3 regions of the Yinghuangia sp. YIM S10712 genome follow, and region 2 is predicted to be linked to each of the others. Evidence: riboswitches for the same ligand, from Rfam matches in the RefSeq annotation. Region 2 holds a riboswitch; each other region holds the start of a gene.
The links. A riboswitch is a leader RNA that binds a small molecule or an ion and turns the genes downstream of it on or off. The one in region 2 is predicted to bind cyclic di-AMP.
Positions count from the first base shown of each region.

Region 1: it holds a riboswitch for cyclic di-AMP, as region 2 does, so the genes downstream of both, ACRX5W_RS03870 (NlpC/P60 family protein) here and ACRX5W_RS01775 (transglycosylase family protein) in region 2, are expected to answer to the same signal.
Region 3: it holds a riboswitch for cyclic di-AMP, as region 2 does, so the genes downstream of both, ACRX5W_RS08005 (NlpC/P60 family protein) here and ACRX5W_RS01775 (transglycosylase family protein) in region 2, are expected to answer to the same signal.

Region 1 is NZ_JBPKBI010000001.1:815,794-820,352, reverse strand. It holds gene pcrA (DNA helicase PcrA) at 1-1,324, opposite strand, end outside; gene ACRX5W_RS03875 (hypothetical protein) at 1,441-1,794, opposite strand; cyclic di-AMP (ydaO/yuaA leader) riboswitch at 2,014-2,154, shown strand; gene ACRX5W_RS03870 (NlpC/P60 family protein) at 2,163-3,284, shown strand; gene ACRX5W_RS03865 (response regulator) at 3,364-4,074, opposite strand; gene ACRX5W_RS03860 (ATP-binding protein) at 4,071-4,559, opposite strand, start outside.
Region 2 is NZ_JBPKBI010000001.1:373,354-377,912, forward strand. It holds gene ACRX5W_RS01765 (SCO6880 family protein) at 1-824, opposite strand, end outside; gene ACRX5W_RS01770 (hypothetical protein) at 1,175-1,501, opposite strand; gene ACRX5W_RS01775 (transglycosylase family protein) at 1,829-3,073, opposite strand; cyclic di-AMP (ydaO/yuaA leader) riboswitch at 3,077-3,254, opposite strand; gene ACRX5W_RS01780 (phosphatase PAP2 family protein) at 3,965-4,559, shown strand, end outside.
Region 3 is NZ_JBPKBI010000002.1:595,691-600,249, reverse strand. It holds partial or broken gene ACRX5W_RS08015 (M48 family metallopeptidase) at 1-146, opposite strand, end outside; gene ACRX5W_RS08010 (hypothetical protein) at 401-1,804, opposite strand; gene ACRX5W_RS08005 (NlpC/P60 family protein) at 1,886-3,013, opposite strand; cyclic di-AMP (ydaO/yuaA leader) riboswitch at 3,027-3,185, opposite strand; gene ACRX5W_RS08000 (NYN domain-containing protein) at 3,904-4,559, opposite strand, start outside.

The DNA.
Region 1 (4,559 bases), 440 kb from region 2:
CGGCGTCGGCGAGCCGGTCGATCTCGTCCGCGACGAACTGCGCCTCGGCGTGCTCGTCGTCGGCGGTGTAGCCGACGATCGCGGTGCCCTGCCCGGAATCCGTCCACAGGTTCTTGGCACGGCGGTTGCTGTTGCGTTCGATGACGGCGTTGGCGGCGGCGAGGATCGTCTGCGTCGAACGGTAGTTCTGTTCCAGCAGGATGGTCTTCGCGTCCGGGTAGTCGCTCTCGAAGTCGAGGATGTTGCGGATCGTCGCGCCGCGGAACGCGTAGATGGACTGGTCGGCGTCGCCCACCACGCACAACTCGGCGGGCGGGACCTCCGCGAGGCCCTCCGCGGCCGGGTTGACCAGGTCGCCTTCGACCGTGCGCTTCGGCGCCCGGCCCGCGGCGCCGCCCACGAGTTCGCGCACCAGCACATACTGCGCGTGGTTGGTGTCCTGGTACTCGTCGACGAGGACGTGCCGGAACCGGCGCCGGTAGTGCTCGGCGACGTCCGGGAACGCCTGGAGCAGGTTGACCGTCGTCATGATCAGGTCGTCGAAGTCCAGCGCGTTCGCCTGGCGCAGCCGGGCCTGGTAGAGGGTGTACGCCTCGGCGAGCCTGCGCTCGGCGTCGTTCTGCGCCTCGGCGGCGAACGCCTCCGGGTCGATCAGTTCGTTCTTGAGGTTGGACACCTGCGCGTTGAACTTGCGCGGCGGATACTGCTTGGGGTCCAGGTCGAGGTCACGGCAGACCATCGCCATCAGGCGCTGCGAGTCGGCGGCGTCGTAGATGGAGAACGCCGAGCTGAGCCCGAGCTTCTTGTACTGCTGCCGCAGGATGCGCACGCACGACGAGTGGAAGGTCGAGACCCACATCGCCTTCGCTCGCGGGCCGACCAGAGCCTCGACGCGCTCCTTCATCTCGCCCGCGGCCTTGTTGGTGAAGGTGATCGCGAGGATCTGCCCGGGGTGCACGCCGCGCGCGCCCAGCAGGTACGCGATGCGGTGGGTGAGCACGCGCGTCTTGCCCGAGCCTGCGCCCGCCACGATGAGCAGCGGCGAGCCCTCGTGGACGACGGCGGCGCGCTGCTGCGGGTTCATCCCGTCGAGCAGTTGCGCCGGGTCGACGGCGGGCTTGGGGGCGCCGTTGCGGTAGTGGCCCTCGTACGGCTGTGCGGGCACGTCGTAGTCGCCCGAGAACAGGTCGTCGGGTGCCGGGTCGTACTCGGGCGGCGGCGGGACCTCGTCGGGCGGGGGTTCGGCGGGCCAGGGGATGTCCGCGTCCGCGGGCACGTCGGCGCCGAAGCCCGGCAGCGGCAGGTCGTCGAAGAGTTTGCTCATCGCTGCCGAGTCTACGAGCCGCGCCGGCGGTTCCGGCCCGTGCGTGCCGAACGGGACCGCCGGGCGCGAGGGCGGCTCTCGTCCGGCTCAGGCCTCCGCGTCCGGCTCGGGCCGGCTCAGGTCCACATGACGGCGATCGCGATGTTGGCGACGGTCAGCAGGCCGATGGCGCCGACGATCTTGGTGTCCACGCGCTCCTTGGTGCGGTTGGTCCACACCATGAGGAGGATCGCGAGGAGAACGGCCAGCTTCACACCCATCTTGGCGTTGTCGACGTCGAGGTCCTGGCTCTGCCGGACGCCGACGAGGGCGACCCCGGTGACCAGCATCGTGAGCGCGCCGTGGACCATCGCCTTGTTGACGCGGACGTCGCCGGACTTCATCGCGCTCATCTGGGTCAGGAATCCGCCCAGCAGGGAGGCGACGCCGATGATGTGCAGGACGAGCAGGAGTTGACGAACGACGTCCACGGGACGCTCCTCAGAGTCGGCTGCGACGAGCCTATAAAAATCACAAACCGGACAATGAAACGACCCCCAAGGTAAAGCTTTGGCAATGTCCGGGGAGATCCTGGGGTTCGTGACACTCCTGTGACTAATGTTCTCGGCCAGGTGGCCCGTACCCCCGTGCTCCACCCGGAGCAGACGGGCGCCACCGCCGAGTCCGGTCACGACCGGCGGCCGTCCCTGTGCGGCCGCGGGCCTTTTCCGGAGCCGGGGACCCACGGTCCCATCGAGGCGAATCGGTGCCGGGGCCGCTCCCGGCGCCGTAGGGCGTCTTCTTCCGCCCGAGCCTGTCAGCTAACCCGGTAGGCGGCCGAGGAAGGAGTGACGCTTTCGTGGCGTCCCATCGTCGTCCCGCGCAGCACCGCCGGTCGAAGCCGCGTACGGCTCCCCGCAGTGCCGCGACCCTGGCGGTCACCGCCGCCGCGACCATGACCGGGGTCATCGCCTTCGCCGGCCCGTCCCACGCCGACCCCGCCCCGGCCAACCCGACCAAGTCCCAGGTCCAGGAGCAGGTCAACCAGCTCCACCACGAGGTCGCCAAGGCCACCGACATCTACAACGGTGTCCAGGAGAAGGTCGAGCAGCTCCAGCAGGCGGCGAACGCGACGCAGACCCGCGTCACCGAGGAACAGGCCGCGATGAACGAGCTGCGCGAGCAGATCGGCATCCTCGCCGCCAACCAGTACCGCAACGGCGGTATGCCGCCCGAGCTCGCGCTCGCGCTGAGCGGCGACCCCGCCGAGTACCTGCAAAAAGCCCAGATGCTCGACCAGTTGGACTCCCAGCAGGCCATCAAGCTGGAGCAGATCGCCGCGCAGGCGCGCATGCTCCAGCAGGACCGCGAGGAAGCCTCCCGGCAGCTTGCGGAGCTCGACCAGCTCCGCAAGGACCTGACCGCGAACAAGAACGCGATCCAGGAGAAGCTCAACAAGGCCCAGGCTCTGCTCAACACCCTCACCGAGGCCGAGCGGCAGGCGATCCTGGAGTCCAACGAGCACGAAGCGGCCGAAGCCGCCGAGCGCGAGGCCGAGGAGCGCGCGGCGCGCGACGAGGAACGCGCCGCCGCCGAGGAAGACGACAAGGAAGCCGCCGCCGTCCCGGCGTCCGGACGGGCCTCGGTCGCCATAGATTTCGCCATGGACCAGATAGGCAAGCCGTACGGCTGGGGCAAGGCAGGGCCGAGCTCGTACGACTGCTCCGGTCTCATGCAGGCCGCGTGGGGGAAGGCCGGCGTCAAGCTGCCGCGCACCACGTGGGACCAGGTCAACGTCGGCACCAGGGTCTCGAAGTCCCAGCTCCAGCCCGGCGACCTGGTCTTCTTCTACTCCGACAACAGCCACGTCGGGATGTACATCGGCAACGGCATGATGGTCCACGCTCCGCGCCCCGGCACGAATGTCCGGACCGAGTCGATCAACGTGATGCCGTTCTACGCGGCGACCCGCCCCGGGTAAACCGGCACCCGAACGGTGCGCTCGGGCGGTCCGCACACCGCGTCCCGCCCCTGCGTTCCCGGCCGACCGGCGGCCGTCGTCACACCAGTCGCCGGTCGGTCGCCCAGCGCGTCAGCTCGTGCCGGTTGGAAAGCTGCAACTTGCGCAGCACCGCCGACACATGGGTCTCCACGGTCTTCACCGAGATCACCAGCCGCCGCGCGATCTCCTTGTACGCGTAGCCGCGTGCGATCAGCCGCAGCACCTCGCGCTCCCGCTGCGTCAGCCGGTCCAGGTCCTCGTCGATCGGCGGGACATCCGTCGCCGCGAAGGCGTCCAGCACGAACCCGGCAAGGCGCGGCGAGAACACCGCGTCGCCGTCCGCGACCCGCGCCACCGCCCGGACCAGCTCGTCGCCGGTGATCGACTTCGTGACGTAACCGCGCGCGCCGCCCCGGATGACCCCGATCACGTCGTCGGCGGCATCGGACACCGACAGCGCCAGGAACCGCACACCGGGCTGGAGTTCGGCGCACTGCCGCAGCACCTCGACCCCGCCGCCGCCGGGCAGGTGCACATCCAGCAGCACCACTTCGGGCCGCGTCGCCCGCACCACCGCGACCGCGGACGGGACGTCCTCGGCCTCGCCGACCACCTCGACCGCGTCACCGATCTCGGCGCGCACGCCCGTACGGAACATGCGGTGGTCGTCGACCAGCACGACGCGGACCCGGCCCCCGCCCGCCGCCCCGCCTGCCGTACCGCCTGCCGTACCGCCTGCCCCGGCGCCCTGCGGGCTCTCGCTGCTCACGACCGGCTCCTGTTCCCCTCGCTGCGAGCCATCCCCAGCTCGACTTCGGTGCCCTCACCGGGCTCGCTGCGGATCACCGCGCTGCCGCCGTTGCGGCGCATGCGCCCGAGGATCGACTCTCGCACACCCAGCCGGTCCTCCGGCAGCGCCTCCGGGTCGAATCCCGGGCCGCCGTCGCGAACGAAAACGGTGACCGTCGCCTCCTCGACCTCGGCGAACACCTGCACCGGACCGCCCGGGGCGTACTTCGCGGCGTTCACCATCGCCTCCCGCGCCGCCGCGAGCTGCGCCGACAGGCCCTCGTCCACCGGGCAGTCGCCCACCGACACGATCTCGATCGTCGCCCCGTGCGCGTCCTCGACCTCGGCCGCCTCCTGGCGCAGCGCCGCCGCGAACGTCCGGTCCGGCTCCTCGCCTTCGGGCCGGTACAGCCACGCGCGCAACTCGCGCTCCTGCGCCCGCGCCAGCTTGGCGACCTCGCGCGG
Region 2 (4,559 bases):
TCGCGGGCCATGACCACGCCGAGACCCTGGTCGCCCTTGCCCATCACCGACGACTCGGCGGCCAGGTCGCGGTTGTAGTGCATGCAGGCGACCAGGTACGCGCGGTGCTGCTCGCTGGATGTCGACACCATCGACTGGAGCTGGTCGTACGAATCCTTCACCCAGCGCGGCGCCGACGGGTCGCCGCGCCGCGCGACGTCCTTGGCGTGCGCGTCGGGGTCGGCCGGCATCGTGCGCGCCAGGATCTGAAGCCGTGTCACGAAGCCGTCGCCGTTGGCCACGTGCTTGAGCAGGGTGCCGAACCGCTCGACCAGCGCCTCCTGGTCCTCCGAGTCGCGCAGGCCCACGCCGGGGCCCTCGATCTCGATCGCCGCGGTGACCGTGCGCCGCTCCAGGTGCATCAGCACCGCGAGCTCGTCCGGCCCGAACGGCACACTGAGCCAGGTCAGGCGCCCGATCCCGGGCGGTGTCCCGATCGCGACCGCGGCACCGTTCAGGCGCGTGCCCGCCTCCATGACCGCCGAGCGGTAGCGGGCGCCGCGTTTGAGCGTGCGCTTGTAACTGCGGTTGATCTCGAACCACTTGTAGAACGTCCGCCCCCGGTAGGGCAGATAGACCGCGGCGAACGCGATCAGCGGGAATCCCACCAGTCCGATGATCCGGACCGCCAGCACCGGAATCAGCAGACCCCACAGCAAACCGAGGGCGCCGCCCGCGATGATCAGGAAGATCTCACCCGGCTCGCGGTTCTTCCCGATGACGGCGGCCGGCTTCGCCTTGCCGATGAGGAACGTCCGGCGTCGGTGGATCGGCTGTGACGTCATGCTCGGGCCTCGCTCCCGGTCCTGGCATACGGCGAACGGCCCGGACCGACGCGGACGGGCGTTGCTCCGGCGACGTCCGCGGGCACCGGACTGCGGCGTCGTCCGGACAGCGCGGAACGGTCGGCGGACACCGACCGATGCGATTGCGGCAGTTCGCCGATCATGCACGACCCCCTTTCCGCACCCACGGTCCGGTGGTGCGTTCTCCGGGACGATCCTCCCAGAGAAGCCCCGCCGCGGTTGGTGTGCGCGGGGGAGTCGGGCCGAATTCCCGGTGCACCTCGGGAGTTACGCGCGCACGGGTACGCCACGTGAGCCCCTTCGGGTCGGCAATTCGGAAACAGTCGGCGCTAGATCGCCATCCCGTAGATGATCGTGAAGAGTGTCCCGAGCGAGCCGATGATGAACACACCGGTGAGGCCGGCGATGATCAGGCCCTTGCCCTGCTCCGCACTGAACGTGTCGCGCAGAGCCGTCGCCCCTATGCGCTGCTTGGCCGCGCCCCAGATGGCGATGGCCAGGCAGAGGAGGATGGCGACGGCCATGACCACCTGGACCATGGTTCGGGCTTCTTGACCGAGCGCCCCGAAGGGACCCCAGTCCGGGGCAATGCCACTGATGATCTCATCAATGTTGCCGTTGCCATTGCCGCTGTCTTCGCCTGCGCCTAGGTACATGCCGTTCACCGCCCCCGACTGGGCTCCTCGAAGTGCCCCCGTCGGATGGAGCGGGGGCGTCATACGTCGTGATTATTCTGACGTGACGACACCGTTCGGGCCACCACCCCCGCGAGATGATCTTCTCACTGTGTGTATCACGGGCGGTTGCACCGGGCAATCAAGGCACGCACGCAGGCACGGATGCGGTGTGAATCGTCTTTCCGCGTGTTGCGAGTGGTGGAAATCCGTCCGGAATTTTGGCCGGAAAACGCGTCAGGCCCCGGACCACGTGGGTCCGGGGCCTGACGCGTCGCGCTGTTTCCTGCGGTTGATCCGTGGTGGGGATCAGATGTTGACGCCGTGGGCGCGCAGGTAGGTCAGCGGGTTGATGTCCGAGCCGTAGTTCGGAGTGGTGCGGATCTCGAAGTGCAGGTGCGGGCCGGTCGAGTTGCCGGTCGAGCCCACGAGGCCGATCTGCTGGCCGGTGGAGACCTTCTGGCCGACCGACACGGAGATCGAGGAGAGGTGTGCGTACTGGCTGTACTTGCCGTCCGGGTGCTTGATGACGACCTCGTTGCCGTACGCACCGGCCCAGCCGGCGGACACGACGGTGCCGGTGGTGATCGCCTTGACCGAGGTGCCGGCGGAGGCGCGGAAGTCCTCACCGGTGTGGCCGTTGGACCACAGCGAGCCGGAGCGGCCGTAGCTGCCGCTCGGGGCACCCGGCACGGGGCGGACGTAGCCCGAGGACGCCGTCTGCGACGACGCGGACGACGAACCGCCGGAGGCGGACGTGCCGGTCGAGGAGGAGTTCGACGACGCGCCGGTGGACGACGACGAAGAGGAGGTCGTCGGCTTGGCCGGGGTCGTGGTCGTGCTCTGACCGGCCGTCAGGGTCAGCTTCTGGCCCGGGAAGATGACGTCCGGGTCGCTGCCGACGACGCTGCGGTTGATCTCGTACAGCTTCTGCCAGCCGCCGTTGACCTCGTGGGCGCGGGCGATCTTGAAGAGGGTGTCACCCGCGACGACGGTGTACGCCGACTTGGCGTTGCTCGTGGCGGCCGGGGCCTGCGTCGTCTTGGACTCGGTCTTCGCCTCGGTCTTCGCCTCGGTCTTCGAGGTACCGGCCGACGAAGTGGTCTGCGCCTGCGACTTCGAGGTCGTCGCCTGCGAGGACGACGCGTCGGGGTTGATCGCGGGGGTGCCGCTGTTCTTGGTCAGGCCCGCCTTGACGGAGCAGACCGGCCAGGCGCCGGGGCCCTGGACCGCGAGAACCTTCTCGGCGATCGCGATCTGCTGGTCCTTCGTGGCGAGGTCGGCACGCGGCGCGTACTTCTGGCCGCCGAACTCGACCCAGGTGCTCTGCTGGAACTGCAGGCCACCGTAGAAGCCGTTGCCGGTGTTGATGGACCAGTTGTTCGTGCTCTCGCACGCGGCAACCTTGTCCCAGGTGCTCACCGAGGCGGCGGAGGCGCTGGTCGCGCCCATGATCGGGGCGACGATCGCGGCGCCGGTGACACCGGCGGCGACGGCGATGCGCGAGGACGTGACAAGTCGGGTACGGCGATGACGCCCGGTTCCGGACAGCATGAAGCGTTTCCTCTCCCACGCCTGCGAGGTGAGCTGTCGGATTCGGGCTGGAGTTGCCCGGCCGCGCCGAAAAACCTTGTCTCCAAGGGTTTTTGGCGCAGCTTCACCCCAAGCCGTGACCGAAAATCGGTCCGGCGCATTTCACCTGGTTCCCCCGCTTCTGCCGTGGCTGCTTCTCAGCTGTCCCGTCCGTACCGGCGGCAGAACTAGGCGTTCCGGTCGGAGGGGTCGGTGTGGGGACCGACGCGGAGCAACTTAGGCAGACGGGTCCCGTGATCACAAGCGACTCATCGGATTGGCAGGTTTGCGACAGCGCGCAGAGGGGGAGAAGGTCACCCCTTGTCACAATTCGGCAGCCGAAGGTGTCCGAATTCCTACGATCGGTACCTGGTTACTGACCGGTCGTGAAAGAGTTTCACGCTACGTGCGTAGACGGTTGTCGAGCGTCAGTCCGGTGTGACCTGGACTACATTCCAGAATCGTTGGCCGTTATGTCCGACTTGAGGCTTTGTTCGCCAGGCGACTCGGCGCTTCGTCCCTCGTTCGCAAGGTGGATGAAGCTATTTGCCATGATTTGCCCGAATTGTTGATAGCCGAAGGGGCGGTGGCCTGCTCTTTGTTCTCGGCATCGTTGCCGCGTCAGGGGCCGGGAATGGGGCCCGTCGGAGCCGGAGGAAGCGAGAGGCGTACGACCGGGGAAGCAGGCCCGCCCCCCGTCGCTCCCGCCTGCCGCAGCATCGGACCGTAGTCGCGACAGGACGCTCCGCAGCCCTGGTCCGAGGGTGAAGTGACCCACCGCGTACGCTCCTTGGGACGAGCGGGAGGCGCGGGGGAACCGCGGAGACCACCCAAGCGTGATGTTCAGGGACGAAACCTCGGGAGGTAACCCGCGTGACCGTGTACGCCCCGGCCGCCACCGCCGACGCCGCCATGCACCTGGCCGCCGGCGACAACATCGACGTCGACGTCCTCCAGGGCATCAACGGCTTGGCGGACGACACCACATGGGCGCACGGCTTCATGGAGTTCACCGGTGAGTACGGCCTGCTCGCCGTCCTCGGCCTGCTGCTCGGCATCGCCTGGTTCCGCGCCCGCCGGCGCCCCGACCACGATGTCGCGGTGGCCGGCATCGTCTGGGCGCCGATCGCCGCTTTCCTCGCCGAGTTGGCCAACATCCCGCTGCGCAGCTTCGTCGACCGCCCGCGCCCCTTTTTCGTGCATTCCGACATCCACGTGCTCGTCCAGGGTAAGGACGATCCGTCGTTCGCGTCCGATCACGCGTTGCTGACGATGTCCATCGCCGTGGCACTTTTGCTGGTGGACCGTCAACTGGGTGCGATCGCGGTGCTCGTCGCGGTGTTGCAGGGGTTCGCGCGTCTCTATGTCGGTGTCCACTATCCGACGGACGTCCTGGGCGGCTTCGCGCTCGGGGCACTCGTCGCGCTCGCCTTGTCGCCGCTCGCGCTGCGGGCATTGCTCCCGGTGG
Region 3 (4,559 bases), on a different contig from region 2:
GCCCGGCCGATCAGCAGGAGGACCAGGCCGCCGAGCAGGACCTGCCAGACCCAGCCGCCGCCGAGCGGCCGCGCGACGGCGGTGACCAGACGCGCGCCCACCGGAGTGAGGCCGAGCAGGAGCGACACGGCGAGCGACAGCGCCATCGACAGGTAGACCGGCGGTCGGGACTGCTCGGCGAGCGCACGTCCGCGCGCGATCTCGGCGGTGCTGAAGTCGCGTGCCGCGTCGGGTGCGACCGAACCACCCGGGATGTCGGGCAGCGGCCGCCACGGGGTGGTGACCACGAGCGCCACCAGCAGCACGGCCGCGGTGACGCCGAGGCATATGACGAGCACTTTCTGACCGGCCATCGGTCGGTTTCCCCTCCCCGGGATACAGCGTATGCCGCGCCCCCGGCCTATTGGACCTGCGCGGTGATGTACGCGACCCACGCGCGCGTGAAGTCGTCCGGCGTGGTGCCCAGGACACCGTTGAACGCCTCGGCGAGGCGGGCCTGTTGGTCCGGCGGACCGCTGCCGTTCGCGGGCGGGCCCCCCACCGCCCGGTAGAACTCCACGAGCTTGGCCTCACCCCAGCGCTCGGCGATGAGCCGGCACGCGAGCCAGCCCATCTCGTACGCCTGCGGCAGGGCCTCGTGCGTCGTGGTGAACTGCTCGTCGGCGGGCAGCGATTGCGGCACTTTGCCGTCGAGGATGTCGCGGCGCAGTTCCGGGGCCGCGCTGCGGACGCTCTGCCCCGAGTCGAGATACCCGACGTAGTCCGCGAAGCCCTCGGACAGCCATGTGGGCGTCCAGTTGCGGGTGAACGCGCGGCTTGCGACGTGGGTGATCTCGTGGGTCATCACAACCCGCCTTTCCACGGCACCGAGTTCGCGGAAGGCGTCGGGGTTGACGATCACCCGGTCGGCGGCGGCGCCCTCGGCGGACGCGCCGCGTTCGCCGGTGGTGACGGCGGCGATCCGCGCGTACTGCTGCGGCTCCGCGCCCAGCAGCCGGGCCATCTGCGCCTGGTCGGCCGGGACCACGACGACCGTCTTGCCCGGCCACTCGCCGCCCCAGACCTCCCCGACGTCGACGACGGCGGTCTCGATGTCCTTTTGGTACGAGGGCAGTTCCGCCGCCTGGCCGCCGATGCCCAGGACGATGCCGATATCGGTGCGGAGCACGTGGACGGGGCCGAGGTCCCAGGCCTGGACACTGCCGTGCAGGCCGCCTGGGGCGCCGTCGCCGTCGGCCGCGAGATACCACGCGCCGTCGCGGGCCACGAAGGTCAAGTACTGCGCGCTGCGGACCGGCGCGGCGTCGAAATCGGCGATGCGGTAGACCAGATCCACGTGTGCGGTGGCCGTCGCGGTGCCGCCCAGCTCCGTGCGGCGGGCATCGGTGAGCGCGAACGCGCCGGCCTCGACGATGTCGTACTCCCACGAGGCGAACGGCACGTGGGCGGCGTTGTCGAACGCCGCCCCCTGCGCATCGCGGAACGCAGGCGCGCGCGGGTCGATCGTCGCGAGGAAAGCCGCCCGGTCGCGGTCCCGGAAGGCGGCGGCCCGCCGGTCGAGCAGGCTGGTGATCTCCGCCTGGTCCTTCGTCTGCTGTGCCGCGTCCGCGGGTCGGCCGTCCGTTCCCGCGCGCGGGTCGGCAGTCGGCGGCGCGGTCGGCACGGACGGTCCGGCGCGGCGCTGGTCGGACGAGCCCAGGCCGAGGACTCCCAGGGTGAGCCCGAGTGCCACCGTGGCGGTGAAGACCACGAGAACCACGAGCCACCGCGGGATCCGTCGCTCGCTCAGGCTCCGGTCGTCCACCCAGCGATCGTACGAGACAGCACGTCAGGGCACCTGCCGAGCGTGCCGCCCGGGGGAAGCCCCGGGCTGCGGCGCGGGACGTCAGGAGACGCGCACGACCTTGACGACGGGCATCGAGTTGAGCGGCGCGTACCGCACGGTGCTGCCGGTGCGCGGTGCGTGGATGATCTGGCCGTTGCCGGCGTAGATCCCCACGTGCGACATGCCGCTGTAGTAGATGACCAGGTCGCCGGGCTGGATCTGGCTGACCGGGACGCTGCGCCCCGCACCGGCCTGGCCCTGCGAGGTACGCGGCAGCGCGACGCCGGCCTGCTTCCACGCGTAGCCGGTGAGCCCCGAGCAGTCGAACGAGCTGGGCCCGGTCGCGCCGTAGACGTAGGGCTTGCCGAGCTGAGCGGCGGCGGCGGCCACGGCGGCTCCCGCACGCCCGCTGACCGGGACCGTGGTCGACGGCGTCGTGGTCGTGGAGGTCGCAGTCGTCGGCTTGCTCGTCGGAGTCTTCGTCGGCGACGAGGAGGGGGACGCGGTGGGCGACGGCGTGGTGCGCTCTTCGTCGCGCGACGCCTTCTCTTCCTCCTCGCCGTGGCCTTCCTCCGCCAGCAGCGCTTCGCGCTCGGCCGCCGTGAGGGTGTTCAGAAGGGCTTGCGCCTTCTGGAGCTTCGCCTCGATCTCCGCCTTCTTGGCGGTGAGGTTCTTTCGGGTCTCCTCCAGATCGCCGAGCGTCTGCGATGCCTCGGCGCGCTCCTGGTCGAGGATCCGCTTCTTGGTCTGGAGCTGCTTGAGCGCCTCGGCCTGCTGAGCGTTCATCTGGTCGAGGGCCGACACCTTGGCCAGGTAGTCGTCCGGCTCCTCGGACAGCATGAGCTGAAGGGACGGGGCGAGGCCCGCGCTGCGGTACTGCGCGCTGACGAACTGGCCCATGGTGCTCTGGAGAGCGATGAGGTCCGACTGCTCCTTGACGATCCGCTCTTGGACCTGCTCCACCTGGGCCTGGAGCTTCTCGGTCTTCTCCTGGAAGCCGTTGAACTCCTCGGTGGCGATCTCCGCCTCGTGGTTCAGCGTCTTGATCTGCGCCTTGACCTGGTCTTTGGTCTGGGCGGGGTCGGCCTGGCTCGTGCCCGAGGACAGGGCGACTGCGGTGGCCGCGGCGGCGGTGAGCACGCCGACGCGTGCCTTGCTCGGCTTCTTGGGCCGTCGGTGGGACGCCACGAAGGCGAACTCCTTCTTCCCTCACGGCCGCCTACCGGGTGAGCTGACGGGTTCGGGCCGGAAGATGCCCTACGGCACGGGAAACCCGTGCCGATTCACCCCGGGGGGAGTTGGTTCCCCGGTTCCGGATCGGTCCTCACGTCGACTTCCCCGGACTCGGCGGTGGGGCCCGCCACCGTCCCGGATGGACGGTCGACTTCGCAGGCACCCAGCCGGAGACATTAGTGACCCGGCCTTGATCCGTTCAAATCAATCCGAAAAGTTTTACGAGGGAAACACAAAAATCGCCGATCGAGATGAAGGGCTTCACTTCACAGTGCAGCCATTTGTTCATACTTTCTCGGCGGTTTCCTACGCGGTTCCCCCGGGCCGGCATTGTCGGCCGGTGGATCGACCGCAGGCGGTTCGGGAGGGCCTTCGCGCAGGTCAGGGTCATAGCGCAAAGGCGCGCAAAGATCAACTTCAGCAAGCATCGTGATGCGCTCGACCGTCGCGGGCGCAAGCTCGAAGCATCCGCCGGCTCCCATTTTGCGCGCTCCGGGCAAATCACCCTTATCGGTGACGGATCGGCGACTTGTGGGATACCCCACTTCGACCGGCGCGTGCCGACAGGCCCGAGCGATTTCACCCCGTTCACTTGATTGAGATGAAAAGTCCGATTTTCCATCGAGAATCGATGGAACGACACATTCAGCACACGCCGGACCCAGGGCACGGCACGTACGGCAGCAGACCCGCATGGTCGCCCATCCCTTCCGTTGCGTTCCGGTGGGGCACCGCCAACGGAAAACACGGTAGGTACGGGCACTGACACAACGTCACATGTGGGCCACTCACGACCAGATGGGGACGTGCCGACACACGGTCGCCCGTGCACACCCGACGCGCGGTCACCCTCGGGCGAGCCGCCGCAGCAACATGGTCGACGGCACCGGACGCGCGCCCGCTCGGCGCACGCCGTCCGCCACCTCGCGGTCGGAGGAGACGACGATGACCGGGCGCCCCAGAGGCTCCGCGCGCACCAGGCGGCGGATCAACTCGTCCGCGGTCTCCCCCGCCTTGCTGAAACGGACCCGCACCCCGCGCGGCGGGGCAAGCAACACCGGTGCGTCCAATTGCGCGCCGTCGAAAACGCACGTGATCTCACACCCGGTCTGCGCCGCGATCACCGCGAGCCCGCCGAGCAACCGCACACGTTGCTCCGAGAGCGCGAGTGACGGATAACCCGTCTTGGTGACGTTGTAGCCGTCGATGACCAGGTGCGCCTGCGGCAGACTCAGCAACTGGTCGAGCACCGCGGGGTCGTCGCCCTCAAGCGCGCGTTTGGCGATGTCCTTCGGGCTCGCCCCCTCGGGCGCCACCGCGTCGACGGTGTCGGCGGGCCGCATGCCGACCGGCGGCAGCGCGAGTTCCCTGCGCAGGCCCTGTGCGGCCTCCAACACGGTGTCGAGCAGCAGGCGTACGCGGGTGTCCTCCATGCTGCGGCCCTCACGCGCGGCCCGGCGGCTCGCCTCCAACGCCGACTCGGCCTCCGAGACGCGACTGC